Regions from separate parts of the Streptomyces sp. NPDC057694 genome, predicted to be linked through region 1. Evidence: riboswitches for the same ligand, from Rfam matches in the RefSeq annotation. Region 1 holds a riboswitch; each other region holds the start of a gene.
What was found. A riboswitch is a leader RNA that binds a small molecule or an ion and turns the genes downstream of it on or off. The one in region 1 is predicted to bind cobalamin.

Region 1 (7,731 bases):
CTGACCTTCAGCGCCGCCGAACTCCACGTCGGGGCCTGGCTCGCCGACACCATGCACGGCCTGATCATCGTCAGCGCGTTCGCCGCGACCCTCGCCTTCCACAACGCCGCCGCCCGTTACCTCTACGCACTCGGCCGCGAGGGCCTGCTGCCGCGCCGCCTCGGCACCGTCAGCGGACGGCACGGTTCGCCCGGCGGCGCCGTCGTCGCCCAGAGCGCCTTCAACCTGCTGCTCATCGCCGTCGGCGCGCTGCTCGCCGCCGACCCGTACAGCGAGGTCTTCCTGTGGACCAACAGCATCGGCGTCCTCGGCATCATGGCCATGCAGGCCCTCGCCGCGCTCGCCGTGTGGGCGTACTTCCGCCGCGACCGGCGCGGCATGAGCGCCGCCCGCGTCGTCTGGTCACCGCTGCTCGCGTGCGCGGGGCTCGCCGTCCTCACCGTCCTCGCCGTCGTCCACTTCGACCTGCTGACCGGACGCACCGGCGCCGTGAACGCCGTACTCCTGGTGCCCCTGCCGCTCGTACTGATCGCCGGGTTCGCGGTGGCCCTGCGGATCCGGCACCGCGAACCCGAGCGGTACGCGTCACTGACCACGGTCGACGTGGAACGCGACGTGTGAGTTCCTGAGGGGTCTCCGGTGCCTGTCGCGGCGGAGTAATCAACTGCGAGTACCGCGGCCGGCATGCTGGAATGGATCACCGTGAAGCCCATGGATGTCCCGCCGGTCAATGAGTCCGACCTCGCGCTCGCGATGGAGCGGAATCTCGCCGAGCACGCCTGCCACCTGCACCGGAACCTGAACAGCGCGTCCGTCATCGAGACCGGCGACCTGCTGATCGCCGACAGCGGGCTCGCCGACGACACCTTCAACATCGTCGCGGCCGCCCGCTTCGCCCCGGACGCCGCCCCGACCCGCGTCGCGGAGACGGTCCGGACCGTGGCCGCCACCGGCCGCCCCTTCTCCTGGTGGGTGGGTCCCGCCTCCGCGCCGGGCGACCTCGCCGAGCACCTCGCGGCCGCCGGCCTGGAGGCGTCGGAGACCGAGACGGGCATGTGGAAGGATCTGCGCGGCCCTCTCCCCGAGGCGCACGTCGACGGCCTGGAGATCCGCCGGGTGACCGCTCGGGAGCAACTCGCCGACTACGCCACGGTCCTCGCCGCGAACTGGAACCCGCCCGCCGCCACGGTGCGCCGATTCTTCGCCGACGCCGCCGACCTGGCGCTCACCGCCGACCGCCCCGCCCGCTACCTGGTCGGATACGTCGACGGCCGTCCCGTCTGCTCGGCCGAGGTCTTCTTCAACGCGGGGGTCGCCGGGATCTACAACATCGCCACGCTCGCCACCGACCGCCGCCGTGGTTATGGCGGCGCCATCACCCTGGCCACCCTGCACACCGCACGCGACGCGGGCTACGAGACGGCGGTGCTGCAGGCTTCCGCCGACGGAGAACCGGTGTACCGCCGCCTCGGGTTCAGCGTCTGTGGCCACTTCACCGAGTACGCCCTCACGCCCTGACCGTCCGGTGACCTTCCCGCGGGGTCCGGGCTCTTGCCTCGCCTCGGAACAGAGCTCTATCTTACTCAAAAGTAAGTTTACTTAGGGGTAGGGAGCTTGCTGTGGTCGCCTATCGCACTGTCATGGTCGGAACGGACGGCTCCGAGTCGTCCTACGCGGCGGTCGAGGGAGCGGCCAGGCTGGCCGCCGTCTGCACGGCGGAACTCCTCGTCGTCTGCGCGTACTTGCCGATGCAGGGAACCGAACTCGCTCGCGCACAGGACCAGTTGGGTGCTGAGGGGTACCAAGTGGTCGGCTCGGCGCCCGCCGAGGACACCTTGCGCACCGCGCGGGACCGGGCCCGTGCGCAGGGCGTGGCGGACGTGCGGACCCTCGCCGTGGAGGGGGAACCCGTCCCCGTCCTCGTACAGACCGCCCAGAAGAACGCCGTCGACCTCTTGGTGGTCGGCAACCGGGGCCTGCGCTCGCTCGCCGGGCGGCTTCTCGGCTCCGTACCCGCGGACATCGCCCGCAAGGCGGGCCTGGACGTGCTGATCGTGCACACCACATGACCGCGGACCGGCCCGCTGCCGAGGAACCGGTCTCGCCGAGCGACGCCGAGGCGCTGCGGCGGACGATCGAGGAGGTGCTGCTCGGCGGCGGCCGCCACTGGACGCGGCAGGACATCGTGGAGCGGACCGGGGTGGGTCCGGAACGCACCGCGCAGATCTGGCGGGCGCTCGGCTTCCCGCTGGTCGAGGACGACGTACGGGTGTTCACGGACGGCGACGTCGACGCGCTGCGCGCCGGAGAGCGGCTGATCGCGGCCGGGATCATCACCGAGGAGAGCGAGGCGATGATGGCCCGCGCCCTCGGACACCACCTCTCCCGGCTCGCCGAATGGCAGGTCCACACGCTGTGGGCGTGGCTGAACCGGGACCGTGAGACTCCGCTGACGCAGACGGAACTGGCGAGCAGGGCCACGGTCCTGCTCGCCGAGATGGAACTGCTCCAACGGCACGTCTGGAGGCGGCACTTCGCGGCCTACACCGGGCAGGTGATCGCCACCGCACAGGACGCCGCGTCGCTGAAGGAGACCCCAGGAGCCGGCCCCGCGCCCGACGAGACGGTCCCGCCGGGAGAAGGTCTGCACGTACAGGATCTCGCCGTCGGATTCACCGACATGGTCGGCTACACGCGGATGACGCGCGGCCTCGACAGCACCGAACTCGTCAAGGTCCTCGACCGGTTCGAGAGCCTGACCGGGGACGTGGTCGCCGAGGGCCGGGGGCGGGTGGTGAAGACCATCGGCGACGAGGTTCTCTTCGTGTGCGAGTCGGCGTCCACGGCGGCGGACATCGCCCTGGAACTCACCGCCCGGGTCGAAGGGGAGAAACGCCTCCCGCACGTACGCACCGGCTTGGCCCACGGCCCCGTCCTCAGCCGTTTCGGCGACGTCTACGGAGCCGCGGTCAACATAGCGGCCCGCCTGACCGCGGTGGCCCGCCCCGACACGGTGCTCGTGAACACCGCACTGGCCGGGGAACTCTCCGGCCAGGACGCATACGAACTGAAAGTCCTCCGCCCGGTGTCGGTACGCGGCTACCACCGCCTCCGCCCGGTACTGCTCCGCCCGGCCGCCGCTCCGTCCCGCTGGGGCCGCTGACGGGTGCCCGGCATTCAGGTGCGCGTGATGCACTCGGTGGAGACCACGTCATCCCTTCGCTTCCGGGCCGATGGGCCGCGTCAGATAGTGCTCCCGCACCCGGTCCGTGGTGACCTGCCGCAGCGTCGGCTGAAGAACTGGGCACGTCGGGACGGCGTCCCATTTCATGTACGGGTGCCATCGGCTGTGCGCGGCGATCAGCATGGCTTCGCCGCGCTCGACGTCCCCCTCAACCGCGTACCAGCCTGCCATCCAGCAGCAGTCGGCGTACTGGGCAGGGGCATGCCCGCCCTGCGCGACGAGGTCGTGTGCGCGCGGGAAGTCGTTTGCGGTCCTGAGCGACTGCCACACGACGCGCCGTTCGCGATCGGTGAGCGAGTCGAAATCGCGGTCCACGAGGGGGGAACGGTGCTGGACGCCTGCCGGCGGAGCCGCCGCGCCCCATGGCGCGTACCCGGGCAGCAGTTCCTCCAGCGGGCGCTGCGTGAGCTGCTCGGAAAGCCAGTGCAGTCTTTTCTGCAGGACGCGACCGGCCGGTACGGTCGCCGCCACCGCGGCGAAGCGGTCCGCAAGCGCCTCCTGCGAGTCTTCCGGTGCGGCCAGGAGTGCTTCGTCGAAGGGCATGTCCTGGTCGCACAGTTCGCCACCGGCCGGAGCGTCCGTCCGGATCAGGGCCTCGGCCAGATCCGCCGCTTCGCCGGGACGGTCCAGCCACATGAGGATCTGGATCGACGCGGCGGCCGCCTCCCAGACGGGCCCTCGCGCGCCTCCGGGCCGACGAGCGATCTCGAGCAGGTGCGGCAGCGTCTCCCGGAAGCGCCCCTCGCGGGCGTGTGAGATCAGCTTCTCGGCAGAGTTCATGAAGGCGTGCTCTTCCTTGGCTCGTGATTCGGTGACGCGGCCGGCTTCTGTTCTGGGACATAGGCTTCCTGCGATGAACACACGGTGGAGAGCCCTCGGGGGCGCGGTGGTGACCGTCGCGGCCGGTCTCACCGTACGGGCTTCGGCCGACGGGGACTTCGCGAAGTACGCCGGGGACGCTCTTTACACCGTGCTGGTGTGTTGCGTCGTGGTCCTGCTGGCGCCGCGGCTGCGCACCGGTGTCGCCGCCGGTATCGCGCTCGCGTTCAGCTGGGCGGTGGAGTTCTGGCAGATCGCCGGGATCCCCGCCTTCCTGCAACCGGTCCTCGGATCGACGTTCAACCCGCCCGATCTGCTGTGGTACTTCGTCGGAGCGGGCCTGTACTGGTGCCTCGTGGCCTGCTCGGGCGCCTGTCGGTCCTCACCCCGGAGACGTCAGCACTCGACCTCGAAATCGAGTTCGGCGTAGCGGCGCTCCGTGCGTCCACCTGAGCCCGGCCCGGACCGCCACGCCCGAGGTTACCGCCCCGACCCCACGCGCTCTTGGCCATGCACGCGACAGACGGTAATGTCGTGCCGTTATCGACGACGGTCGACGGAAGCCGGTGAGAATCCGGCACGGTCGCGCCACTGTGATACGGGATGCCGACGGCATTCTGTGAGTCAGACCCGTGACGGTCGTCCATGTGCACCACCAAGACGGGACGCGAACTCCCGAAGGAGGCCCTGCCATGGCGCAGCATGTCGCCCAGCCGACCGCCACCACCCCTGCCATACCGGCCAAGCTGCCGTTGAAGGCGATCGCCCCCTGGGCGGCGTTCTTCGGCGTCCTGATGCTGGTCCTGCTCTACTTCGTCGGCGCCGAACAGGGCGCCACCTCCGTGTTCAGCGGAGCCGAAGTCCACGAATGGGTGCACGACGCCCGCCACCTGCTCGGCTTCCCCTGCCACTGAGAAGGCAGAGGAACGTCGCGCTCTCATGAACTCAACCACCGTACGCAACCTGCTCGTTCGCGGCATGCTCGCCGGTCTCGGGGCCGGCGTGCTCGCCCTCGTCATCGCCTACTGGCTCGGTGAGCCGTTGGTCGACAAGGCGATCGGCTTCGAGGAGTCCCACGCCGGTCACTCGCACGGCGACGAGGTCGAACTCGTCTCGCGCAGCCTTCAGTCGACGGCCGGACTCGCCACCGGCGTCCTCATCTACGGCGTCGCCTTCGGCGGCATCGCCGCACTCGCCTACTGCTTCGCTCTCGGCCGGGTGGGCCGCTTCGGTCCGCGCGCGACCGCCCTGCTGCTGTCGGGCTGTGCGCTGATGGCCGTCTACGTCGTACCGTTCCTGAAGTACCCGGCCAATCCGCCCGCCGTCGGCAACGGCGACACCATCGGCAAGCGGACCACCCTGTACTTCCTGATGATGGTGCTCAGCGTCCTCCTCGCGGTCGCGGCGACCATCCTCGGCAAGCGGCTCGCGCCACGCCTCGGGAACTGGTGGGCCACCGTGTCCGCCGTCCTCGCCTTCGCCGTGGTCGTCGGTCTGGCCTTCCAGTTCCTGCCCGTGATCAACGAGGTGCCGGAGCACTTCCCGGCCGCCGTGCTCTGGCGCTTCCGGCTCTCCGCCCTCGCCCTCCAGATCACCATGTGGACCGGATTCGGGCTGCTCTTCGGCGAGTTGGCCGAGCGGCTGCTCAACCCCAAGCCCGCCGCGGCCCGCCAGGCGGTACCGACAGCGAACTGAACCGGCCGGTCGAGCAACGGGACCGAGCCGGACGAGAGGGCCCGCGGACGATTCGTCCGCGGGCCCTCTCGCGTTGCCCCGGGCGCCCGTGCCGCAACCGCTACCGGGACGGCGTCTCCTGAGGAGCCTCACCCGAGGCGGCGGAGGAGGCGGGCGGGACGAGAGGCCGGCCGCAGCGCACGTTCCAACGGCCACCGCGGCCACTCAGCTCGGTGACGGTCAGCGGTGCCACGTCGCAGCGCCAGAACGCCGACAACGGCGCGCCCAGGGCGTGCACCACAGCGGCGCGCACCAGCTCGGGCTCCACTACGCCGATCACGAGCCCACCTCGCGATACCGGCGCCTCCTCGTCGGATACATCGGATACGTCAGATGTGCCGGATGCATCGGGTGCGTCGAGCGTGTCCAGCCATCGCGACACCCGCGCGCACAGGTCGGCCACCGACTCGCCACCCCCGGCGCGGAACTCGGGATCTCCCAGCCACCGGCCCACGTCCTGCGGCGACGTCTCGCTCACCTCGGCCAGGGTCCGGCCGCGCCAGCCTCCCGTGTCCGGTGCGGCCAGCGCGTCCGGTGCGACGGCTGGGCCGAGCCCCAGCAGCTCGGCGGTCTCCCGGCAGCGCCGGCTCCCGGACACGACGGCGAGGTCGGGCGTCGGCAGCGACCGGGCCGCGGCGCGGGCTGCCGTACGGCCGGCGGCATCCAGCGGGGCCCCGTCGTCGAACCGGGCCTGCCGCAGCGAGGCGTTCAGGGCCGGCGAGACGAACCAGACACGGCGGGTCACGACGCGTTCCTTCCAGGGGTGTGGCTTTCACGGCGGTGGGGTGTGGCGGAATCTAGCATTCGCCCTCTTCGCGGAGGGGCCCGCACCGGGCCGCCCACCACGAACTGCGAGACTGTCGTCATGGGCACGCAGAACACGCAGAGCACGGTACAGAGCGCGGAACAGCGCACGATCCTCGTCATCGGGATCGGTGCCGGGGACCCCGACCACCTCACCCTTCAGGCCGTGAAGGCCATCCGGCGCGCCGACGTCTTCTTCGTCGTGGGCAAGGGGGCCGACAAGTCCGCGCTCACCGATCTGCGGCACCAGATGCTGGAGGAGCACGCCGAGGCCCCGTACCGCGTGGTGGAGGTCGAGGACCCGAGCCGGAACCGCCGTCCCATGGACCGCTCCGCCTACACCTCCACCATCGAGGACTGGCGGGTCAGGCGCGGAGACCTCTTCGAGCGGCTGATGCTGGACGAGCTGGCGCCGGGGCAGACCGGCGCGTTCCTCGTGTGGGGCGACCCGTCACTCTACGACAGCACCCTCGGGATCCTCTCCGACATCGAGACCCGCGGCCGGGTGTCCGCGGCCATCGAGGTGGTCCCCGGCATCACCAGCGTGTCCACGCTCGCGGCGCGTCACCGGATCCCGCTGAACCAGGTCGGCCGCCCCGTGCACATCACCCCGGCCCGCCGCCTTCCCGAGGTCGGCCGGCACGACGACGGGGACATCGTCGTCATGCTCGACGGGGGCGAGTCGTTCACCCAGGTCGAGGACAGCGAGGGGCTGTGGATCTACTGGGGCGCGTACCTGGGCACCCCGGACGAACTGCTGATCGCCGGGCCCCTGAACGAGGTACGCGACCGCATCCGGCACGTGCGGTCCGAAGCGCGTGCGCGGCACGGCTGGATCATGGACACCTATCTGCTGCGGAACGTGGACGGGTCGCCGGACCGGTCGCCCGCGGCCGACAACGCCTGATCGCACCGCCCGGACGCCCGACAGCCCGACCGACTGCCCGTGCGAAGGACGGCGCCGGAATGCTCCCGGCGCCGGCCTCCGTCAAATCGCTGACGTCCGTGGATCCGTGGTTCTGTGGTTCCGTAGATCTTTGGAGTACGTCGATCAGTCCACTGCCTGGCCGCACTTGGCCCGCAGTTCGGCGATGGCGTTCTCGAAGTCCGTGAGGGACTCGAAGGCGCGG
Region 2 (7,731 bases), on a different contig from region 1:
GTTGAGCAGGAAGCGGCGGCGGTCCGCCTTCGTCTCCAGGCGGTCGAGCTTCTCGACCGAGTCCATCCACTTGAAGCAGAACTCGGCCTTCTCGCGGATGGACGGGATGTTCTCCACCGCCGCGAACGCCGCCGTCCGGTCCTCCGGGTCGGGGAGGTAGGTGTCGAGCAGCGTCAAGTAGAACTGGACGTGCACGGCCTCCTCGAACAGCTGACGGCTCAGGTACAGCCGCGCCTCGGGGGAGTTGATGTGCTTGTACAGCGTCAGTACGAGGTTGTTCGCGACGATCGAGTCACCCGTCGCGAAGAACGCGACGAGGCGGCCGATCATGTGCTGCTCGCCGGGGCTGAGCTTCGCGAGGTCGGCGACGTCCGAGTGGAGGTCGACCTCCTCGACGGTCCAGGTGTTCTTGATCGCGTCGCGGTAGCGCTCGTAGAAGTCCGGGTAGCGCATGGGGCGCAGGGTCAGTTCGAAGCCCGGGTCGAGCAGGTTCTTCCCGGTCTTGTCGGCAGGGGTGGTCATTACTGGCAGGCCTCGCAGGACTCGGGGTTTTCCAGGGAGCAGGCGACCGCGTCGGGATCGGCCACCTGTACGGGGACGGTGGCGCGGGCCGCCGCGCGGGCGATGCGCGTCGCGGGGCGCGAGCGCAGGTAGTACGTCGTCTTCAGGCCCGACTTCCAGGCGTAGGCGTACATCGAGGAGAGCTTGCCGATGGTCGGCGTCTCCAGGAACAGGTTCAGCGACTGGGCCTGGTCGAGGAAGGCGGTACGGGCCGCCGCCATGTCGATGAGCCCGCGCTGCGGGATCTCCCACGCCGTGCGGTACAGCGCCCGCACCTCGTCCGGCACCCAGGTGAAGCCCTGCACCGAGCCGTTGGACTCGCGCAGCGCCTCACGGGTCTGCGCGTCCCACACGCCGAGCGCCTTCAGCTCGTCCACCAGGTACGAGTTGACCTGGAGGAACTCACCCGACAGCGTCTCGCGCTTGAACAGGTTGGAGACCTGCGGCTCGATGCACTCGTAGACACCCGCGATCGAGGCGATCGTGGCCGTCGGCGCGATCGCGAGCAGCAGCGAGTTGCGCATGCCGGTCGCGGCGATACGTTCCCGCAGCGCGGCCCAGCGCTCCGGCCAGGTGAACTCGACGTCGTAGTGGTCGGGGTGCAGCACACCGCGCGCGGTGCGGGTCTTCTCCCAGGCGGGCAGCGGGCCGCTGCGCTCGGCGAGATCCGCCGACGCCTCGTACGCGGCGAGCATGATCCGCTCCTGGAGCCGCGTGGACAGCGCCTTCGCCTCGGGGGAGTCGAACGGCAGGCGCAGCTTGAAGAAGACGTCCTGGAGCCCCATCGCGCCCAGGCCCACCGGGCGCCAGCGGGCGTTGGAGCGGCCCGCCTGCTCGGTCGGGTAGAAGTTGATGTCGACGACACGGTCGAGGAACGTGACGGCGGTGCGGACGGTCTCGTCCAGGCGCTCCCAGTCGATGTCGCCCTCGACGACGAACGAACCGAGGTTCACCGACCCGAGGTTGCAGACGGCCGTCTCCCCGTCGTCCGTGACCTCCAGGATCTCGGTGCACAGGTTCGAGGAGTGGACCGTGTGGCCGGGCTCCGCGGTCTGGTTGGCGGTGCGGTTGGCGGCGTCCTTGAACGTCATCCAGCCGTTGCCGGTCTGCGCGAGGGTGCGCATCATGCGGCCGTACAGGTCGCGGGCGGGGATGGTCTTGCGCGCCTTCCCCTCGGCCTCGGCCTTGCGGTACGCGGCGTCGAACTCGTCGCCCCACAGGTCGACCAGCTCGGGCACGTCGGCGGGGGAGAACAGCGACCACGGCCGGTCGGCGTCCACGCGGCGCATGAACTCGTCGGGGATCCAGTGCGCCAGGTTCAGATTGTGCGTACGGCGCGCGTCCTCACCGGTGTTGTCGCGCAGCTCCAGGAACTCCTCGATGTCGGAGTGCCACGTCTCCAGGTAGACGGCCGCCGCGCCCTTGCGGCGCCCGCCCTGGTTCACCGCGGCGACGGAGGCGTCGAGCGTCTTCAGGAACGGGACGATGCCGTTGGAGTGCCCGTTCGTGCCGCGGATCAGCGAACCCCGGCTGCGGATGCGGGAGTACGAGAGCCCGATGCCACCGGCGTGCTTGGAGAGGCGGGCCACCTGGTGGTAGCGGTCGTAGATCGAGTCCAGCTCGTCCAGCGGCGAGTCGAGCAGGTAGCAGCTCGACATCTGCGGGTGCCGGGTGCCGGAGTTGAACAGGGTGGGGGAGGAGGGCAGGTAGTCGAGCCGGCTCATCAGGCCGTACAGCGCCGCGACCTCGTCGAGCGCCCGCGCCGAGTCGTCCTCGGCGAGACCGGCCGCGACGCGCAGCATGAAGTGCTGGGGCGTCTCGATCACCTTGCGGGTGATCGGGTGGCGCAGCAGATAGCGGCTGAAGACGGTGCGCAGGCCGAAGTAGCCGAAGCGGTCGTCGGCCGTCCGGTCCACCAGTGCGTCGAGCCGCGCGGCGTGGACGCGCACGAACTCGGCGGTGCGGTCCGCGATCAGGCCCTCGCGGTGGCCGACGGCGATCGACCCGGTGAACGACGTGACGCCCTGCGAGGCGGCCTCGGCGGCGATGGAGAGCGTGAGCAGCCGCGCGGCGAGCCGGGAGTAGACGGGGTCCTCGGAGATCAGCCCGGCCGCGCCCTCGGTGGCGAGTTCGCGCAGCTCGGCCTCGTCGGCCCGCGCGCTGCGGCCCCGCAGCGCGGCGGCCGCGACCCGGCCGGGATCCGCGGCGGGCAGATCGGCGGTCAGCTCGGTCAGGGTGCGCAGCAGCGCGGTACCGGGGGCATCCGCCTCGGCCACGGCTGAGGCAGGATCAGCGGGCGCGATGGTCACGGTGGGGCTCTCCCTCGCTCGGCTCGGGGCCCGCGGGGGAACAGTGGCCCGGGCCCGCGCACGGCAGGGCCCGCGTCACCGGCCCATTCCACGAGGCCCGGACGTCTTCGACACCCGGGCCGAGTGGCTCGGGTGTGCCGTCTGCAGGTCTTCGGACTCACGTACACGCTTTTGAGGCTTACGTTCACCGTTGCGGGACAGTTCCGGATTTGCACCGGATTCCCCTGCGCTGACAGCGAGAGCGAGCATACATGTTGTGTCGGGTGTTCGCGGCAGCCCCACATGTTGTGTCGGCTAGGGTGACGGCCAGTCGAGTGTGGACGATCTTGGGGAGAGTGGTTCCATGCGTGCGGGGCGAGTGACGGCCATGGTGCTGGTGGGACTCTTGGCGGGCTGTGGCACCCAAGGGGTGAACGGGACGGGGGAGGCGGACAAGGCGGCGCCGAGGTCGTCGGCGCCCGGGACGCCCACGTCGGCCTCCGCGAGCCCGGCCGCGTCGCCGCCGGGGATCGTGCCGCCCACCGGCGCGCCGACCGCCCCGGGCGTCGACTCCGTGGCGCCGTCGCAGCGGACCTTCACCGGCGCGCAGCTGGATGCCACCCTGCTGCCCGACTCGGCCTTCGGCCGGGGCCTGGACAGCAAGGATCAGCACCAGGCCGGGGTGTTCAAGAACACGCACGAGCAGCGGCGCGGCTGGTGGTCGTACTGCCTGGAGTCGGAGGAGGATCCGGCGTGGCTCGGCCCGGCCGCCTACCGCGGCACGGAGGCGTACTCCCACTCCCTGTGGACGAACCGCAGGACGCGGCCGCCCCAGGGCCACATCATGGTGTCCCAGCACCTCGTGTCGCTGACCACGGCCGCCGCTCGTGACCTGCACCGCGTCGAGCAGGACATCCTGCGCCACTGCCCGGAGTTCGGCTCCGACATGGAGGCCGGCACCGCGACCGAGCGCTACCGCGTCGAGCCCTTGAAGGGGCTCGGCGACGAGGCGAACCTGGAGGTCCAGGAGATCGTCTACGAGGGCGACACCAGAACCTCGTACCGGGCGCACGTCCGCGTCGGCGGCGTCCTGGTCCGGGTGGAGAGCGGCGAGGACCCGGACCGCGACGCGACCGTCCGCTGGGCCGCGCAGCTCGCCAGGGACGTGCGCGGCGATCTGTACGGGATCAGCCGCTGAGCCTCAACTCGTAGCCCAGGAGCGTCACTTCGGGCACCGGCGCCCAGTCCCGGCCGGGCGCCCGGCGGAACCCGAGCCGCTCGTAGAGCCGGTGCGAGGCGGTCGCGACGGGCTGGGTGGACAGCACGAGGGCCGTGCGTCCGTCGGCCCGCGCGCGGTCGATCATGGCCCGTACGAGGGCCGCCCCCGCGCCCTGCCCGCGCGCCTCGGCGGCCACGGCCAGCATCCGGAACTCGGCCTCGCCCTCCCGGGCCACCTCGGCGTAGGGATGGTCGTGCGCGGGGACGTACGTGACACCGCCGAGCACGGCCCCGTCGGGGCCGACGGCGACGAGCACGGTCGCCTCCCGGGCGCGCCGCGCGACATCGCGCAGTTCGCCCGCGTACCAGTCGCTCTCGCCGAACGCGAGGAGCCCGCTGTCCAGATAGGCGGCGGCACCGATCTCGCCGAGCCGGGCGTGGTCCTCGGGGCGCACGGCCCGGACGGTGACAGCCGGGGGAGCGCTCACGCCACGCTCGGCTGCTTGAGGAGGGTGTTGACGAAATCCTCGGTGAAGTTGCGCGGGCCGGTGCCGAGGGCGACCCGGCCGCGCCGGGCGGTGCGCTCCGCGACCAGCGGGGACTCCTGGTAGTAGGCGCGCGGGTAGTCGGCGTCGTAGGGGATGAACACCGTCTTGCCGCGGGTCAGTTCGGACCCGCACTCCACCACGACCGTGCCTTCGGCGGCGGTCACGAACGACTCGTCGGCGCACACGCCCACGGCCAGCGGGTCGTGCAGCGGGGAACCGCCGCTCTCGCGGTACGCGCCGAGGTAGAAGTCCATCAGCCGGGCGGTGAGCGCCATGCCCTCACCGGCCGCGCGCAGGGTCTCCAGGTCGTCGGTGGTGAACCGCCAGCCGTGCGTCGCGTCGAGCCCGACCATCGTGTAGGTGATGCCGGAGGAGACGACGAGGTCCACGGCGTCCGGGTCGGCCCAGGCGTTGAACTCGGCGACCGGGGTGATGTTCCCGGGCACGTCGGCGGCGCCGCCCATGAAGACGAGCTTCTTCACACGGCGGGCGAAGTCCGGGTCCTCGGTGAGCGCGAGGGCCACATTGGTGAGCGGTCCCGTGGCGCAGACGGTGAGTTCACCCTCGTACTCCCGCGAGAGCCGCAGCAGCGCCTGCGTCGAGGACTCGGTCGCCTCGGGCGCCGTCGAGTCGGGCAGCGTCTCGGCGCCGAGCCCCGAGGCGCCGTGGAACTCACCGGCCGCCGAGTACGGCAGTCGGGTCAGCGGGCGGCCCGCGCCGCGGTGCACGGACACGTCCCCGTCGATGCCGAAGGCGCGGGCGAGGGCGCGGCCGTTGCGGAAGGTCTGTCCGGCGGGGACATTGCCGCCGACGGTCGTGTACGCCTTCAGGTCCCACAGCCCGGTGCCGAGCAGGTACTGGAGCGCGACGGCATCATCGATACCGGGATCACTGTCGAGAACGATGGGGGCGGGCACAGTTTTCCTCCGGGGGCGGTACGGATCATGATTCGGGCCCACGGTAACCCCGCCAGGGGCGCGGGGCTGTGTCTGATCTGCGGCTACCGCCGCGTGTGCGCGACCAGCCACAGCCCACCCGCACCCGACGACGAACCGTCAGTGCCCGGAGGCCCCCACGGTGGGCAGCTCCACCTTGACGCCCTTGTCCCCGGCATCGGCGGTGTAGTCGCCCGGCGACGTCTCGTCGACCCCGTCCGGCGCCTTCGCGGCCCGCAGGATGAAGGTGAGCACCACGGTCACGATCACGTTCAGCACGATCGCCGTCATGCCGATGTACCCGATCTGCCCGATGGCCGGGATCTTGGCCGAGGACCCGCCGAAGTGCTTCTGCGTCGCCGACTCGACGTTCCACGCGGCGACCGTGCCGTAGACCATGCCGACGGCCCAGCCGGCGAGCAGCGCCCACCGGTGGAACCAGCGGGTGAACAGACCGCCGACGAGCGCCGGGAAGGTCTGCAGGATCCAGATGCCGCCCAGGAGCTGGAAGTTGATGGCGACCGTCTTGTCCATGGTGAGGACGAAGGCGAGGGCGCCGACCTTCACCAGCAGCGAGACCAGCTTGGAGACCTTGGTCTCCTGCTCGGGCGTGGCGTCCGGCTTGAGGAAGTCCTTGTAGATGTTGCGCGTGAACAGGTTCGCCGCGGCGATCGACATGATGGCCGCCGGGACCAGCGCGCCGATGCCGATCGCGGCGAACGCGACGCCCGCGAACCAGTCGGGGAACATGTCCTCGAACAGCTGCGGAATCGCCAACTGCCCGTTCTGCACCTTGACTCCGGCCGCGATCGCCATGAACCCGAGCAGCGCGAGCAGGCCCAGCATGAGCGAGTACAGCGGCAGGATCGTGGTGTTGCGGCGGATCACGTTGCGGCTCTTGGACGACAGGGTCGCCGTGATCGAGTGCGGGTACATGAACAGCGCGAGGGCCGAGCCGAGCGCGAGCGTCGCGTACGTCCAGGTCCCCGACGATCCGGGCGCGAGTCCGGCGACCGGCTTGCCGGCCGCCTTGTTCGCGGCGTCGAACTTGTCGGAGGCCGACGCGAAGATGTGCTCGAAGCCGCCCAGCTTGATCGGGATGTAGATGATGGCGACGGCGATGACGATGTAGATCAGCGTGTCCTTGACGAACGCGATCAGCGCGGGGGCCCGCAGCCCCGACGAGTACGTGTACGCGGCGAGCACGCCGAACGCGATCAGCAGCGGCAGGTCCTTGACGAACCAGTTGGTGCCCTCGCCGCCGCCGACGCCCATGACGTCGAGGACGGCCTGGATGCCGACCAGTTGGAGCGCGATGTACGGCATCGTGGCGAGGATGCCGGTGACCGCGACCGCGAGCGAGAGGCCCTTCGAGCCGAAGCGCCCGCGCACGAAGTCGGACGTCGTCACGTACCCGTGCTTGTGCGAGACCGACCACAGGCGCGGCAGGAACGTGAAGATCAGCGGGTACACGAGGATCGTGTACGGGACGGCGAAGAAGCCGGCGGCGCCGGCCGCGTAGATCGCCGCGGGGACGGCGACGAAGGTGTACGCCGTGTACAGGTCGCCGCCGAGCAGGAACCAGGTGATCCAGGTGCCGAACGAGCGGCCGCCCAGGCCCCATTCGTCCAGCGACTCGTTCGCCGGCCTGCGCCAGCGCGCGGCGAGGAAGCCCATGACCGTGACGGCCAGGAAGAAGATGATGAAGACGGTGAGCGCGACACCGTTGACCCCGTTGTTCACGCCTTGCTCCCCGCGGACCGGTCGGACTTACGGCCGCGCTGGTCGCGCTGCCACAGCTTGTACGCGGTCATCGTGAGCGCGGTCGAGATCAGCACCCAGAGCATCTGGTACCAGTAGAAGAACGGGATCCCGATGAACGTCGGGTCGACCTTGGCGTAGGAACTGACCCAGAGCATCGCCACGAACGGTGCGATCAGACACAGTGCAATGACGACGCGGACCAGTGTGACCACCGGTCCGTTCACTTCAGGCGCATCGGACATGACGCGGCTCCGTCCCCTCGCTGGTTCCACTTATCTCATGCTTAACGTGCGGGAAATCTAGGCGAGAGTCTTGCTCTACGGAACCCCCGTCCGCATAACGGACGTGACATGACGCGGCGTCAGCAACAGCGGAACCCCTGCCGCGGATCCGATTCCTGGCGGTCCGTCCGCATCC
Region 3 (7,731 bases), on a different contig from region 1:
GGGTGGTGCGGGTGGTCGTGTCGTAGCCGCCGTCCGGGCGGGCCGTGATGTCGATGTACGTCGTCCCTGCCGGGTGGCCGCAGCGGCGGTCGCAGCCCGACCAGTACGTGGGCAGGGTCGGGTGGGCCTCGGCGAGGTGGGCTGTGGCGTCCGCGCGGACGTCGGTGTGGGACTTGGCGCAGCCCGGGCTGCCGATGCAGGCGCCTACGCGGGTCCAGGGGGTTTCGGGGTGCTGTTCCTCTTCGGTGGCGCCGGGGATGACGATGCGGCGCCAGGGGGTGACGCGGAGTTCTTGTGCGGGGAGTTCTGCGGCGCGGGCTACGAGGTCCGCCCACTGGTCGGGGGTGGCCGTACCGAAGGGGAGGGCGATGCCGGTTGTCGTCGGGTGCGCGTTCGTCGTGGCTGGTCGCGCAGTTCCCCGCGCCCCTACGGGGCGCTCTTCCACGCCGGGTCCGGCACATTCAGCCCCTCCGGCGTTTGAGGAGCGGGGTCCGGGGCGGAGCCCCGTGCCCGTCGTCGGGTGCGCGTTCGTCGTGGCTGGTCGCGCAGTTCCCCGCGCCCCTACGGGGCGCAGTCCCAGGCGACGGGACAGGCGGGCCGTCAACTCGCCTTCGGGCAAGCCGAGTTCAGAGACGCGCCACACCCGGCGATCGGAGACCTCCCTGGCCGCCTCCACAAAGACTTCAGCCGCGCTCACAGCAGCCCGCGCAGCGTCCTCGTACGGCACCCGGAACGCCACACCCCCGACGGAGAGGAGCCCGTCGCCCCCGGGCAGCCCCCGAAGAAGGACATCCGGGCCGAGCCCGGCGACATCCCCGCGACCGTCGTCCAGCGCGAAAAGGAACCGTCCGGACAGTTCGGGCGTGACGGAACTCGCGATCAGCGCCGCGTCGAGCCCGCGCAGCCACCCGCGTACGTCGACGTGCCCGCCCCCGTCGAGCCCCGACATGGGTGAGGCGACCACATTGCGGACCCGCTCGTGCGCGGGCGACGGCAGCAGCCCGGCCGCGCTCAGAGCGTCCGCCAACTCGCCGCCGCAGCCGTCCCGCAGCCCGCGCAGCTGAACGTTTCCCCGCGAGGTGAGATGGAGCACGCCGTCCCCGAGCCGCCCCGCGAGAGCGCCCAGCGCCCGCGCCTGCGTCACCGTCAGCACCCCGCCGGGAATCCGCACCCGCGCCAGGAAACCGTCGTCCGCCGCGTGCAGCCGCAGCGCGCCCGGGCAGGCGTCGCCCCGGGCGGGATCAGCGGATATGTGGGTGGGGGACATGCCGGGGAGCATACCCATGGGGCTGTGACGAGCGCCCCGTACCGGGGTGCGCACCGGCCCCGTACGATGGCCGCACAGACCAACATCGCCAGCGACGGCGACAGGGGAGGAAGCCGGTGCGAATCCGGCGCGGTCCCGCCACTGTGAGTCCCGTGCCCGGCACGGGATGAGCCAGGAACTCCTGCCGTCGAACGACCACCCGGGGCGCGGACACCCCGAGGAAGGCCAGCCGACGCATGCCCCAGCAGCTGCTGCTCCTGTCGACCTCCGACACCGACCTGCTCAGCGCCCGAGCGGCGAACGCCGCGGAGGACACCCCGGTCGAGTACCGCTTCGCGAACCCCTCCCGGATCAGCGTCGAGCACGATCTCGACGCGCTGCTCGACGGCGCGGGCCTGGTCGTCGTCCGGCTCCTGGGCGGGGTCCGCGCCTGGCAGGACGGCATCGACCGGCTGACCGCCGCCGGGGTGCCGCTGGTCGTCCTCACCGGTGAACAGGCGCCGGACGCCCAGCTGATGGCGGCCTCCACGGTGCCCGTCGGCATCGCCGCCGAGGCCCACAAGTACCTGGCGCACGGCGGCCCGGCGAACCTGGAGCAGCTCGCCCGCTTCCTCTCCGACACCGTGCTGCTCACCGGCCACGGCTTCGAGCCGCCGCAGCCCGCGCCCTCCTGGGGCGCCCTGGACCGGCCCGCGTCGCAGGCCGGCGGCCCCACGGTCGCCGTGCTCTACTACCGCGCCCACCACATGAGCGGCAACACCGCCTTCGTGCACACCCTGTGCGACGCGATCGAGGCGTCCGGCGCCCGCCCGCTGCCGCTGTACGTGGCGTCGCTGCGCACCCCCGAGCCCGAGCTGATCGAAGCGCTGACCGGCGCCGACGCCATCGTCACCACCGTCCTCGCGGCGGGCGGCACCCGCCCCGCCGAGGCGAGCGCGGGCGGCGACGACGAGGCCTGGGACGCGGGCGCGCTCACCGGCCTCGACGTGCCGATCCTCCAGGCGCTGTGCCTGACCTCGTCCCGCGCCGACTGGGAGGCGAACGACGAGGGCGTATCGCCGCTCGACGCCGCCACGCAGATCGCGGTGCCGGAGTTCGACGGCCGGCTGATCACCGTCCCGTTCTCCTTCAAGGAGATCGACGAGGACGGGCTGCCCGCCTACATCGGCGACCCCGAGCGCGCCGCCCGCGTCGCCGGGATCGCCGTCCGCCACGCCCGCCTGCGGCACATACCGGCCCGGGACAAGAAGCTGGCGCTCGTCCTGTCCGCGTACCCGACCAAGCACTCCCGGATCGGCAACGCGGTGGGCCTGGACACCCCCGCCTCCGCGATCGTGCTGCTCAAGCGGCTGATCGACGAGGGCTACGACTTCGGGGACACCGACGGGATCCCCGGCCTCGCCTCCGGCGACGGCGACGAACTGATCCGCGCGCTCATCGACGCGGGCGGCCACGACCAGGAGTGGCTGACCGAGGAACAGCTCGCGAAGAACCCGGTCCGCATCCCGGCCGCCGACTACAAGCGCTGGTACGTGACGCTGCCGCAGGAGCTGCGGGACGGTGTCGAGCGGCACTGGGGCCCGCCGCCCGGCGAGATGTTCCTCGACCGCTCCCGCAACCCCGAGGGCGACATCGTGCTCGCGGCGCTGCGGCGCGGGAACCTGCTGATCCTCATCCAGCCGCCGCGCGGCTTCGGCGAGAACCCGATCGCGATCTACCACGACCCCGATCTCCCGCCGTCCCACCACTACTTGGCGGCCTACCGCTGGATCGCGGCCTCCGCCGACGACGGCGGGTTCGGCGCCGACGCGATGATCCACCTCGGCAAGCACGGCAACCTGGAGTGGCTGCCCGGCAAGAACGCCGGCCTGTCCGCCGCGTGCGCTCCCGACGCGGCCCTCGGGGACCTGCCGCTGGTGTACCCGTTCCTGGTCAACGACCCGGGCGAGGGCACCCAGGCCAAGCGCCGGGTGCACGCCACGCTCATCGATCACCTGGTGCCGCCGATGGCGCGCGCCGACTCCTACGGTGACATCGCGCGCCTGGAGCAACTCCTCGACGAGTACGCGCAGATCGCGTCCATGGACCCGGCGAAGCTGCCCGCGATCCGGGCCCAGATCTGGACGCTGATCCAGGCCGCGAAGCTCGACCACGACCTGGGCCTGGAGGCGCGGCCCGACGACGACGGGTTCGACGACTTCCTGCTGCACGTCGACGGGTGGCTGTGCGAGGTCAAGGACGCGCAGATCCGCGACGGGCTGCATGTGCTCGGGCAGGCGCCGGGCGGTGCCGACCGGGTCAATCTGGTTCTCGCCATTTTGCGGGCGCGGCAGATCTGGGGCGGGAGTCAGGCTCTGCCGGGGTTGCGGGAGGCTTTGGGGCTGGACGAGTCGAAGGCGACCCGTACTGATGCTGATGCCGCTGAGTCGGCGGCCCGGGGCCTGGTCGAGGCGATGGAGGCCGCCGACTGGTCGCCCGAAGCGGTTCCGGCGGCGATTGCGCTGGCGTCACGGGGCTCTGCCCCGGACCCCGCTCCTCAATCGCCGGAGGGGCTGGATTTGGTTGCTGACATCCTGACCTTCGCCGCCCGCGAAGTCGTCCCCCGTCTCGACGCCACCACCGCCGAACTCGACAACTCCGTACGGGCGTTGGAGGGACGGTTCGTGCCCGCCGGGCCCTCGGGATCCCCGCTGCGCGGGCTGGTGAACGTCCTCCCGACCGGGCGGAACTTCTACTCGGTCGACCCGAAGGCCGTTCCCTCCCGCCTTGCGTGGGAGACGGGACAGGCGCTGGCCGAGTCGCTGGTGGACCGGTACAAGCAGGACAACGGCGGGGAGTACCCGACCTCCGTCGGGCTGTCCCTCTGGGGTACCAGTGCGATGCGTACGGCGGGTGACGACATCGCCGAGGCGTTCGCGCTGCTCGGCATCCGCCCCGTCTGGGACGACGCCTCGCGCCGCGTCACGGGCCTGGAGGCGATCCCGTACGAGGAGTTGGGCCGCCCCCGCATCGACGTGACGCTGCGCATCTCCGGCTTCTTCCGCGACGCGTTCCCGCACACCATCGGCCTGCTGGACGACGCGGTGCGCCTCGCGGCCTCGCTGGACGAGCCGGACGAGCACAACCACGTCCGCGCCCACGCGCAGGCCGACCTCGCCGAGCACGGTGACGAGCGCCGGGCCACCACCCGCATCTTCGGCTCCCGCCCGGGCACGTACGGCGCGGGCCTGCTCCAGCTGATCGACTCCAAGGACTGGCGCACCGACGCCGACCTCGCCGAGGTGTACACGGTGTGGGGCGGTTACGCGTACGGCCGCGGCCTCGACGGCAAGGCGGCCCGGGGCGAGATGGAGACGGCGTACAAGCGGATCGCGGTCGCCGCCAAGAACACGGACACCCGCGAGCACGACATCGCCGACTCCGACGACTACTTCCAGTACCACGGCGGCATGGTCGCCACCGTGCGCGCGCTGCGCGGCACGGCCCCCGAGGCGTACATCGGCGACTCGACGCGCCCCGAGACGGTCAAGACGCGCACGCTCGTCGAGGAGACGAGCCGGGTGTTCCGGGCCCGCGTCGTGAACCCGAAGTGGATCGAGGCGATGCGCCGCCACGGCTACAAGGGTGCCTTCGAACTCGCCGCCACCGTGGACTACCTGTTCGGCTACGACGCCACGACCGGCGTCATCGCCGACTGGATGTACGACAAGCTCACGGAGACGTACGTCCTCGACGAGACGAACCGCCAGTTCCTCTCCGAGGCCAACCCCTGGGCCCTGCACGGCATCGCCGAACGCCTCCTGGAAGCCGAGTCCCGCGGCATGTGGGAGAAGCCGGACCCCCAGGTCCTGGAGGCCCTGCGCCAGGTGTACCTGGAGACCGAGGGCGACCTGGAGGCGGACGAGTCCTGAACCCGGCAGGTTCTAGCGGAGCGTCACCGTGAAGCTCCGCCCGTAAGCGTGCCGCGTGTTCACGTCGAGCCGGGTCCCGCCGGGGGCCCGGCTCACGTGTATCGCCTCGTCGCCGGAGATCTTGCGCAGGGGGCGGCCGGGCAGCAGCACCGTGATCGTGTCGCGGGTCGTCGTGGGGTCCGCGACCGCGACGGTGACCGTCTTCTCCCGGCGTACCAGGACCGATGCCGGGCCCTGCACCGTCAGGCCCGCCGTGCGGTGGGTGCCGGGCGTGAAGGTGTTGGCGGTGGTCAGGGCGAGGGCGGGGTGGTGGACCGCCTGGAGGTGCGGGGTGTTGGACAGGAGGCGGACCGGGGTGTGCGGCCTTCGTGCGGGGGCGTTCGGGAGCAACGCGTAGGCGAACGAGGTGGGTCGGGCGTCTGCCGGGTGTTCCAGCGTCAGGGAGAAGACCTGTTTGGTCACCGGTGTGTCCGGGTTCGTGGTGCGGACGGTGCGGCGGCTGCGGGTCACCGTGGCGAGGCGGGGCTTCGGTGCCGGGCCCGCGAGGCGCAGGTAGCCGACGGACACGTTCTGCGTGGTGTTGGCCCAGTGGGTCCAGCCGTCGCCGCCGGTGACCGCGACCCGGTCGCCCGCGGCGGCGATCCGCGCGTCGACCGTCGTCGTCACGGCCCGGCCGCCGCCCGGCGCGTCCCCGACGCCCGCCGAGACGACCACGATCTCGTCGTCGAAGAGGAACCAGGAACGGGTCGCTCGTGCGGCGCGGTAGGCGACGAAGTCGTCGGGGAGGATCCCGGCCCGCTTGTCGCGCCACGGCACGTCGTCCGAGGCCACCCAGCCCGCCGCGCCGTACACGCCGTCGAGCACGGCCCCGCCCGAGTACGCCTGCGTCGCCGTCGGGAAGTACACGTACTTGTTCTGCGACTCGGACGACGCCGTGAAGTTCAGGGGGTGCGACGGGTTGTCGTAGAAGAGGTCTCCGTCGTACGACTCCGGTACGGAGCGCCGGAGTTCGACCGGGGCCGTCACGCCCGCCAGGCCGTACGGGGAGACCGTCGTGAAGTAGTCGACGCCGAACGCCTGCGTCTGGTCCTGGCCGGAGAGGTAGAGGTGGTGGGCGCCGTCGCCCTGGAACCAGGGCAGCAGGTTCTCGCCGCTCATGTACTCGTACTTGCTGATCCGCCGTGAGCTGCGGGACAGCGCGAACGCGTAGCCGGGCCGCCGGTGCACCGTGCGGTCCATGGCGTTGAAGGCGACGGAGCGGGCCGGCGGGTTGAGGTCGGCGGCGGGCACCGAGGTGTCGGCGAGGATCGCGGTGTAGCGGACGACGCTCAGCGGCGACACGAACGTCGCGGGGTCGAGCGCGGCGCGGGACGTGGCCCGGACGTGCTTCACGTACCCGGCGAGGGCCGTCGCCCGGTCGCCCGTCGCGAGCGAGGCCAGATCGACCACCGCCTCGACGACCGTGGCCACGTCGGCGTACCCGGTGCCGGTGCGGGAGACCGAGCGCCCCTTCACGGCCTCCATCATCCAGCCCTCGAAGATCAGCGGAGCGAAGCCGTTCCGCACCCATCCGTCGATGACGGGCACCAGCTCGGCGCCGTTCGCGAAGCCCGTCCCGTCGAGGATCTTCAGGGTCTGCACGACCCGGCTGAGCAGGCCCTTCCCGTACGAGCCCGTGTACGCGACCGACGCGTGCTGGATGAAGGACCCGTCGGCGTAATGGCCGTCCGTCACCCCGTGCCGAAGCGCGTACGGGTCGATGGTCGCGAAGACGGTCAGCTGGTCGGTGAGGGCTTTGGTGATGCGGGCCCCGCCGACACCGCCGCCGACGAGTGCGCCCTGGAGGATGCGGTTCGTGGTGATGTCGGCGAGGTTGGCGCCGGTGTGAAACCGCGAGTCGAGGTCGACGTCGCCGTCCTTGCCGTTGCGCAGATACGCGTCCATGGAGTCGACGTAGGCGCCGGTCAGGGCGGCGGAGGCGCTGTCGGTGCCGGCGAGCAGGACGAGCGTGCGGGTGACGTACTGGGATATGCCGATCTCCCAGGTGAACCAGTTGCCGTAGTAGCCCTGGGACTGGTCGCCGTAGAAGTGCGTGTGCAGCCAGGACAGGCCGTCCACGACGCGCCGCTGGACCGCCGAACTCCCGTACAGGTCACCGGAGACGGCCGGGGTGCGGGTCGCCAGGGCTATCTCGTACAGGCGCTGGTAGGTGGTGGAGAGGTTCGGGTCGCTGGTGCCGAGAGGGACACCGGCGAACAGCTCGTCCTCGCCGTTCGCCGCGTCCCACGACGCCAGGTTCGCCCGCGCCGTCCGCTCGACCGCCGCGACCTTGGCGGCCGTCTCCGTACGGGAGTTGGCCTCCTCGGTGCCCGCGAAGACACCGATCGTGTTCGCGAGCAGCCGTGCCACTCCGTCCGCCGTCTCGTCGGCGCTCGCCGGACCGGCGGGGACGGCGGCGAGCACCCCGCTCGCCGCCAGCACTCCGAGCAGTCGTCTGCGGGTGATCTCCATCGGCTTCCTCCACGACGTGAGGGGACGGGACGGGGCAGGTGA
Region 4 (7,731 bases), 610 kb from region 1:
AGCATGGCGCCGTCCGCCGTCGTACAGCCGTCCTGTGCATGCCGCGATCCGCCTTCCCTCAGCCGTTCCGTCCACCGCGGACGGCACGATCCGTCCGCCGCGCCCGTCCACGCCGTCGTCTGCCGCTCCTGATCCCGTAGGCTCGGCGGATGGCCAGGTACTTCGACGTCCACCCCGCGAACCCGCAGGCACGCATCATCGGAGCGGTTGCCGACGGCATCCGTGACAGCGCACTCGTCGCCTACCCCACGGACTCCTGTTATGCACTCGGCTGCCGGCTCGGCAACCGGGAAGGTGTCGACCGGATCCGGTCGATCCGGCAGCTCGACGACAAACATCACTTCACGCTCGTCTGCCAGGACTTCGCGCAACTGGGCAGATTCGTGATGATCGACAACGACGTGTTCCGTGCGATCAAGGCGGCCACGCCGGGCAGCTACACCTTCATCCTGCCCGCGACCCGCGAGGTGCCGCGCCAGCTCCAGCACCCCAAGAAGAAGACGGTGGGGGTTCGCATCCCCGACCACGTCGTCACCCAGGCGCTCCTCGCCGAGCTCGGTGAGCCGCTGCTGTCGAGCACCCTGCTGCTGCCCGGTGAGGACGAGCCGCTCACCCAGGGCTGGGAGATCAAGGAGCGGCTCGACCACGTCGTGGACGCCGTCCTCGACTCCGGCGACTGCGGCACCGAGCCCACCACGGTGATCGACTTCTCGGGCGGCGAGGCCGAGGTCGTCCGGCGCGGCGCGGGGGATCCCGACCGCTTCGAGTGAGCGCCGCCCGGGGGCCGTCCCGTCAGCGGGTCAGGAATCGCGCGCGACGATCCCCAGAAATCGGATGTGCGGCCGCTCGCCCGGTTCCGGGACGCTCACCCGGGCGCGGACCCCGTACACGTCCGCGATCAGCTCCTCGGTGAGGACCTTGTCCGGCGCACCCGCCGCGACGACCCGGCCCTCGCACAGCACGGCGACCTGCGCGCAGTACGCGGCGGCCAGATTCAGGTCGTGCAGGGCGACGACACTCGTCAGGCCGAGACCCGTGATCAGGTCGAGCAGCTCCAACTGGTGCTGGATGTCCAGGTGGTTGGTCGGCTCGTCGAGCAGCAGCTCGCGCGGCTCCTGGGCCAGGGCGCGGGCGATCTGCACCCGCTGGCGCTCACCGCCCGACAGGGTGTGCCACAGCCGGTGCGCCTTGTCGGCCAGTCCGCTGCGCTCCAGTGCGGAACGGACCGCGGCCTCGTCGGCCGCGGACGCCGGCGACCAGGCGCGACGGTGCGGGATCCGGCCGAGCCGCACCACATCGACGACCGTCAACTCGACCAGGGTCTCCGACTGCTGCTCCACCACGGCGACCCGCTGGGCGACCGTGCGGCGCGGCACGTCCGCGAGCGGCGCGCCGTCGAGGGTGACGACACCGGAGTCCGGGGCGAGCACCCCGGCGAGCAGCCGCAGCAGGGTCGACTTGCCCGAGCCGTTCGGCCCCAGCAGGCCCGTCACGGTGCCGGGGCGCGGCGCGAGCGCCACCCCGTCGAGGATCAGTGCGCCGCCGGCCGACCGCGACACGCGCTCCGCGCGCAGTCCGGCCGTCACCGGACGGCCCTGCGCCGGTACAGCACCAACACGAACGCGGGCACACCGATCAGTGACGTCACCACTCCCACCGGAATCTCCTGCGGTGCCAGGACCGTGCGCGCCGCCGTGTCCACCCAGACCAGGAACACCGCGCCGGAGAGCGCCGTCACCGGCAGCAGCCGGGTGTGCCCCGGACCGACGAGGGCGCGTGCCGCGTGCGGCAGCACCAGACCGACGAAGCCGATGGCGCCCGCCGCGCTGACCAGGACCGCGGTCAGCAGGGCCGTCACACACAGCAGGATCAGCCGGGTGCGGGCCACCCGGACGCCCAGCGCGGCCGCCGCCTCCGGGCCGAAGGCGAACGCGTCGAGCGTGCGCCCGTACCCGAGACACACGACCAGCGCGACCACGAGGACCGACAGACACAGCCACACCTCGGTCCAGCCGACCCCGCCGAGCGAGCCGAGCAGCCAGAACAGCACGCCGCGCGTCGTCTCCGCGTCGGCGGCCGTCAGCACCACGAACGAGGTCAGCGCGGAGAACAACTGCATCGCGGCCACCCCGCTCAGCACCACCCGGTCCGTCGTGCCGCCCAGCGTGTGGCTGAGCAGCAGCACCAGCGCGAACGACAGGACCGCGCCGATGAACGCCCCGCCGGACACCGACAGCGCGCCGCCGCCCACCCCGAGGACCACGACGAGCACGGCGCCCGTCGACGCCCCCGAGGACACCCCGAGCACGAACGGATCGGCGAGCGGATTGCGCAGCAGCGCCTGCAGCACCGTGCCGCACACGGCGAGCCCGGCCCCGCACACGGCCGCGAGCAGCGTCCGCGGCAGCCGCAGATTCCATACGATGCCGTCGCGGATCGGCGTCAGGTCCGAGCTGCCCCAGCCGAGGCGCGCGCCCACCGCCGACCAGACGTCGCCGACGCGGATCTGCGCGGGCCCGAAGGTGATCGCCACGGCGACGGACGCACACAGCGCGAAGACGCCCGCCGTCCAGTAGAGACCTGACCGCAGGGTCGCGGCACTCACTTGGCGAGGCCGAACTCGCCGAGCGCGGCGGCCACCTTCTCCACTCCGTCCACGGTGCGGATCGTCGGGTTCATGTCCTGCCCGCTCAAGAGCACGTACCGCTTCTCGCGCACCGCCGTCATGTTCTTCGTGACGGGATCGGACTCCAGGAACCTGATCTTCTGGGCGGCGGACTCGGCCGACTGCGAGCGGCGCGTCAAGTCACCGATGACGAGGACGTCCGGGTCACGGTCCGCGACCGTCTCCCAGCCGATCTGCGGCCACTCCTCATGCGTGTCGTCGAAGACGTTGCGCAGCCCCAGCTCCTCCGTGATGACGCCGGGAGCACCACAACAGCCCGCCATGTAGGGCGAGTCGGAATTCGCGAACCAGTACAGCACGCTGACGTCCGAGGCGTCGGCCGCCGAAGTGGCCTTGTGTACCCGGGACTTGAGGCTGTCGACGAGCTTCTCGCCGCGCTTCTCGACGTCGAAGATCTTCGCCAGGTCACGTATCTCGCCGTAGACCGTGTCGAGGGTGAGCGCCTTCGTGCGCTCGCCGTCGCCGTCGCCACTGTTGTTCTTGCCCGCGCAGTCGCTGGGGGAGAGGTAGGCGGGGACGCCGAGTTCGGTGAACTTCTCGCGCGGCGCCACCCCGCCCTTGCTGAGCGTGTAGGTGAACGAGGCCGCGGCGAAGTCGGGTTCGACGGCGAGGACCTTCTCGAAGGAGGGGTAGCGGTCGGCGAGCCGCGGCACCTTCGCGTTCGCCTTCTCAAGTCCCTTGAGCACGGGGTCGGTCCAGGTGGCGGTGCCCACCATCCGGTCGGCCAGACCGAGCGACAGCATGATCTCGGCCGACCCCTGATCGAGGGCGACGGCACGCCGAGGGGCGTGGTCGACGTGCACCTTCGTATCGCAGTTGTCGACGGTGACCCCGCCCGTCGCCTTCTCGTCCGTGCCTGCGCCGGTCGATCCGCCGCATCCGGCGAGGAGGAGGACGCCGGCCAACAGCGTTGCGGTACGGCGGAGGTGACGGGTGGTGCGGGCGGGCGGCACGGGAGATCCTCTGCGTCCAGGGCTCATACGCGGAGCCGGTCTACGGTCAACCCCCGGACCGCGGAACGCCGCCGGGGGCCGCCAGCAGGTCTTCGGACTCGGGGTCGTCCGCGCGAAGCGCCTTCCCAGACCGTGTCACCGGCCCAGTGGCTGTGGCTCCGCCCGTCACCCTCACCGCTGCGCGTCAGTTCCGGATTCTCACCGGATTCCCTGACCCGTGCACGGACAGACCGTGCAAAGGTACGACTGGCCTGGCGAAAGTATCACGGGGTGGGCGCGGGTCCTTTTGCCGGGACCGGGGCTCGTTGTCGGCTGCGGGCCGGTGGGGGCTGGTCGCGCAGTTCCCCGCGCCCCTGGAGTGCGCACTTCGTGCGGCATCTCCATCAAAAGCGCGGCGAAGCCGCAGCCTCAAAGGGGAGGCGGCGCGAAGCGCCTGCCTCAGGGGCGCGGGGAACTGCGCGAGAAGCGGCCACCGGCCCGCAGACGGACGACAACTGATCCAGCCGCCCTGCACCGGCTCACGCCCCGAGAAACGCGCAGACCTCCGTCGCGAACTCCTCCGGCGCGTCCCGGTGGATGAGGTGCCCGACGGGAAGGGTCAGCAGCCGCCCGCCGGGAATACGTCGGGCCAGCTCCGCGACACCGTCCTGCGGGACATGGCTGAGGGGCCCGCCCGCCACCACCAGCGTCTCGGCGGTGATGTCGCCGAGACGCTCCAGCCAGTGCGCGGGCGGGGTGTCGAGCTGCTGCCGGACCGCGACCACCATCTCCCAGTCGAAGGCCAGGTCTCCCTCGGGCCGGACCAGCGGCGGCGGTGTCCGCGGGCGGGGGAGCGGCACGTCCTCCAGAACCAGCCGTGCCACCCGCTCCGGCTCGGCCGCCGCCAGCAGAAAGGCGACCACGCCACCCATGGAGTGCGCGACGACCCGCACCCGGTCGAGGCCCGCCGCGTCCAGGAACGCGGCGACGTCGTCCCGCATCAGCTCCAGTGAGTACCGTCCCGGCCAGTCGCTCCGCCCGTGCCCGCGCAGGTCGAGGGCGTACACCCGGTGGTCGCGGGCGAACGCCGGTGCCACCGGCGCCCAGTCGGCGGCACCCTCTCCCAGGCCGGGCAGCAGCAGGAGCGGCACGGCGTCCGGCGGCCCCGACACCTCGTAGGACAACCGGACCCCCGCCACGCGCACCGTGCGCCGTTCCGTCATTTCCCGAACCCCCGCCCTGCGGATCAGTTGGATCAGTCGATCTCGCGAGGCTACGCCGGTGCGCGGCAACCGAATCGGTACCGGCGACGACTACGAGGAGTACCGCTCGTCGGAGACCTCCCGAAGGAGACATTCCCATGACGGTTCCTCCCCGTACGGCAGTTCCTCGTCGCCCCGGGACCGGCCGGACCACTACCCGTGCAGCGAGATCCCTCCGGTCCCGGCGCGCGGCCGGTCTGGTCGGCGCGGCGGGCTTCGCCGTCGCCACCGTGCTCGCTGTGCCGTCCCCGGCCGCCGCGCACGGCGTCGCCCTGATGCCCGGCTCGCGCACCTACCTCTGCTACAAGGACCTCCTCGCCAACTCCTCCACCCAGATGCCGACCAACCCCGCCTGCAAGGCCGCCGTCGAGGAGGCGGGCACGACACCGCTGTACAACTGGTTCGCGGTACTCGACTCCAACGCGGGCGGGCGCGGCGCGGGTTACGTCCCGGACGGCACCCTGTGCAGCGCCGGAGACCGCAGCCCGTACGACTTCTCGCCCTACAACGCGGCCCGCGCCGACTGGCCCCTCACTCACCTCACGGCGGGCGCCACCCTTCAAGTCAAGTACAGCAACTGGGCGCATCACCCGGGCAGGTTCGAGGTGTACGTCACCAACGAGGGTTTCGACCCGGAGCAGCCGCTGGGCTGGGCGGACCTGGAGAAGGTGCAGACCGTCCAGGACCCGCCGCACGAGGGCGGCCCGGGCACCGAGGACGGCCACTACTACTGGGACCTTCAACTCCCCGAGCGCACCGGCCGCCAGATGCTGTTCGTCCAGTGGATCCGCTCCGACAGCCAGGAGAACTTCTTCTCCTGCTCGGACGTCGTCTTCGACGGCGGAGCAGGAGAGGTGACCGGGCTGACCGGCGGCGAGCAGTCCGCCCGCGAGGCGGCCGCACTCGGCGCGGGCCACAAGGCCCACAGCGCCATGCACAGGGCGCACGACGCGGGCACGGCGGAGAGGACCACGGCGGAAGGCGCGTCGCGGGGGCGGCAGGCATCGGCTGAGAACGCCGAGACCGGTCCGACCTCGGTCGGCGCGCTCGCCGGAGCGGCGGCCGCCGCCGTGGCCCTGGCCGCGGGCACCTTCGTACATCTGCGGCACCGCAGGCCGACCGCGGCGCTGCCGGTCACGCGTGCGAGGCGGTGAACGCGAGCAGCAGGGCGGCCGTGCCCGCCGGATCCTCCAGGATGGGCGTGTGCCCCGACCCGGGCAGCCAGGCGACCCGCGCTCCCGGCACCTTCCGGTAGTCGGCCGCCGACGAGGGACGCCAGCGCCGGTCCTGGTCGCCGAAGACGACCTGGAGCGGCTTGCCGAGCACGGCCAGCCGGTCCGGGAGCGTCCGCTCGGCCAGATAGGCCCGGGCCGCCTCCTGGGTGCCGACGAACGCCTCGTACGTCATGGTGCGCGCGTCGTCCACCAGGTCCTGCGGAATCTCGAAGCCCTCGCGGAACCCGGTGCTCGCGAACATGCGGAGCATGGCATCGCTCGGGGGCCACTGCTCCGGCCCGATCGCCGCGCTGTCCGGCCCGTCGAACGCGTCCAGGCTCGGCCCGGTGTCGATGAGGACCAGGCCCGTCACCAGGTCGGGCCGGAGTTCGGCGAGCGCGGTCGCCGCGTAGCCCCCGCTGGAGTGCCCGACGGCGACGAGGCGGTCGACACCGAGCCGTTCCAGCGCCGCGGCCACCGTGCGGGCCTGTCCGGGGACCGTGTAGTCGCCGCCGGCCGGCGGGGCGGAGCGGCCGTGTCCGCGCAGGTCGATCCGGATCACGTGATGGGCCGCTGTCAGCAGCGGGACGAGTGCCCGCCAGGATCCGACGGCGGCCGCCGACCCGTGGAGGAGGAGCAGTGCGGGAGCGGTGCGCGGGCCGTCCTGGCACACGTACAGGCCGCCGTCGTCCAGGGGCAGGACCGCGTCCTCGTGCGAGGCCAAGTCCTGGCCCTGTGAGGGCTGTTGGCCGGATGTGGGAAGAGTCATGCGGTCACTGTCGCCGCCCGGGACCGGCGCCGGATTGGACGAATGTTCCACCACCGGGCCTCGTACCATGGGCGCATGCGCTCCCCCAGCAGTCGGCGGGCCGATCCGGCCCGGTGGGACGTGGCCCGCCCGGGGTGGCCCAGCCGGACGGCCGGTGTCGACATGGCCGGGTTCGGCGTCCCCGGCGGCCTCGATGACGGACTCCGCATCGTGCCGCATCCCTCCGTGATGCTGGTGCTGGAGTTCGGGGAGGGAACGTCGACCTTCGACGACGGATCCGGGCCGCGCCCCGGAGGCGCCGTCGTCGCCGGGCCCGGCTTCGGCCTCGGCGGTACCGTCCGGGTGCACGGCGCGGATATCGCCTGTCTCCAGGTGCGGCTCTCGCCGGTGGTCGCCCGCGCGGCGCTGGGCGCCGGCCCGGCCGAGCTGGCAGGAGCGCTGGTGAGCCTCGACGACCTGTGGGGCCGGGAGGCCGCCCGGCTGCGTGAGCGGCTCGCCGACGCCACTACCTGGGAGGACCGCTTCGGCCTGGTGAGCGGGGCCGTCGAACGCCGCTGCGCGCGGCAGCCGCCGGTGGATCCGGAGGTGGCCTGGGCCTGGCGGCGGATCGCCCGCCGTCCCGGCCTCGTCCGCGTCGACGACCTCGCGGACGAACTCGGCTGGAGCCGACGGCGCCTGTGGTCCCGCTTCAGCGCCCAACTCGGCCTGCCGCCCAAGCAGGCCGCGAAACTGGTCCGTTTCGACCGTGCCGTCCACCGCCTGGTCGCGGGCGAGCCCACGGCCCAAGTCGCCGCGGACATCGGCTACTTCGACCAGTCGCATCTGCACCGCGACATCCGGACCTTCACCGGCCTGACGCCGAGAACGG

Region 2: it holds a riboswitch for cobalamin, as region 1 does, so the genes downstream of both, ACFVDP_RS31815 (ribonucleoside-diphosphate reductase subunit alpha) here and ACFVDP_RS05680 (CbtB-domain containing protein) in region 1, are expected to answer to the same signal.
Region 3: it holds a riboswitch for cobalamin, as region 1 does, so the genes downstream of both, cobN (cobaltochelatase subunit CobN) here and ACFVDP_RS05680 (CbtB-domain containing protein) in region 1, are expected to answer to the same signal.
Region 4: it holds a riboswitch for cobalamin, as region 1 does, so the genes downstream of both, ACFVDP_RS03050 (ABC transporter substrate-binding protein) here and ACFVDP_RS05680 (CbtB-domain containing protein) in region 1, are expected to answer to the same signal.

Annotation. Positions count from the first base shown of each region.
Region 1 covers NZ_JBHVIX010000001.1:1,240,496-1,248,226, reverse strand. The annotation lists gene ACFVDP_RS05710 (APC family permease) at 1-621, shown strand, start outside; gene ACFVDP_RS05705 (GNAT family N-acetyltransferase) at 754-1,518, shown strand; gene ACFVDP_RS05700 (universal stress protein) at 1,620-2,069, shown strand; gene ACFVDP_RS05695 (adenylate/guanylate cyclase domain-containing protein) at 2,066-3,163, shown strand; gene ACFVDP_RS05690 (hypothetical protein) at 3,212-4,105, opposite strand; gene ACFVDP_RS05685 (DUF2809 domain-containing protein) at 4,098-4,493, shown strand; cobalamin riboswitch at 4,579-4,716, shown strand; gene ACFVDP_RS05680 (CbtB-domain containing protein) at 4,756-4,977, shown strand; gene ACFVDP_RS05675 (CbtA family protein) at 5,003-5,758, shown strand; gene ACFVDP_RS05670 (histidine phosphatase family protein) at 5,859-6,542, opposite strand; gene cobF (precorrin-6A synthase (deacetylating)) at 6,663-7,508, shown strand; gene nrdR (transcriptional regulator NrdR) at 7,653-7,731, opposite strand, start outside.
Region 2 covers NZ_JBHVIX010000019.1:113,310-121,040, forward strand. The annotation lists gene ACFVDP_RS31810 (ribonucleotide-diphosphate reductase subunit beta) at 1-522, opposite strand, end outside; gene ACFVDP_RS31815 (ribonucleoside-diphosphate reductase subunit alpha) at 522-2,870, opposite strand; cobalamin riboswitch at 2,995-3,136, opposite strand; gene ACFVDP_RS31820 (hypothetical protein) at 3,214-4,047, shown strand; gene ACFVDP_RS31825 (GNAT family N-acetyltransferase) at 4,037-4,555, opposite strand; gene ACFVDP_RS31830 (nucleoside hydrolase) at 4,552-5,532, opposite strand; gene mctP (monocarboxylate uptake permease MctP) at 5,671-7,293, opposite strand; gene ACFVDP_RS31840 (DUF3311 domain-containing protein) at 7,290-7,556, opposite strand; gene ACFVDP_RS31845 (YbdD/YjiX family protein) at 7,676-7,731, opposite strand, start outside.
Region 3 covers NZ_JBHVIX010000027.1:75,737-83,467, forward strand. The annotation lists gene ACFVDP_RS37015 (cobalamin biosynthesis protein CobG) at 1-1,267, opposite strand, end outside; cobalamin riboswitch at 1,346-1,471, shown strand; gene cobN (cobaltochelatase subunit CobN) at 1,504-5,178, shown strand; gene ACFVDP_RS37025 (polysaccharide lyase family 8 super-sandwich domain-containing protein) at 5,191-7,689, opposite strand.
Region 4 covers NZ_JBHVIX010000001.1:634,078-641,808, reverse strand. The annotation lists gene ACFVDP_RS03065 (L-threonylcarbamoyladenylate synthase) at 150-770, shown strand; gene ACFVDP_RS03060 (ABC transporter ATP-binding protein) at 801-1,586, opposite strand; gene ACFVDP_RS03055 (FecCD family ABC transporter permease) at 1,583-2,605, opposite strand; gene ACFVDP_RS03050 (ABC transporter substrate-binding protein) at 2,602-3,666, opposite strand; cobalamin riboswitch at 3,705-3,885, opposite strand; gene ACFVDP_RS03045 (alpha/beta fold hydrolase) at 4,158-4,841, opposite strand; gene ACFVDP_RS03040 (lytic polysaccharide monooxygenase) at 4,979-6,034, shown strand; gene ACFVDP_RS03035 (alpha/beta fold hydrolase) at 6,015-6,863, opposite strand; gene ACFVDP_RS03030 (helix-turn-helix domain-containing protein) at 6,939-7,731, shown strand, end outside.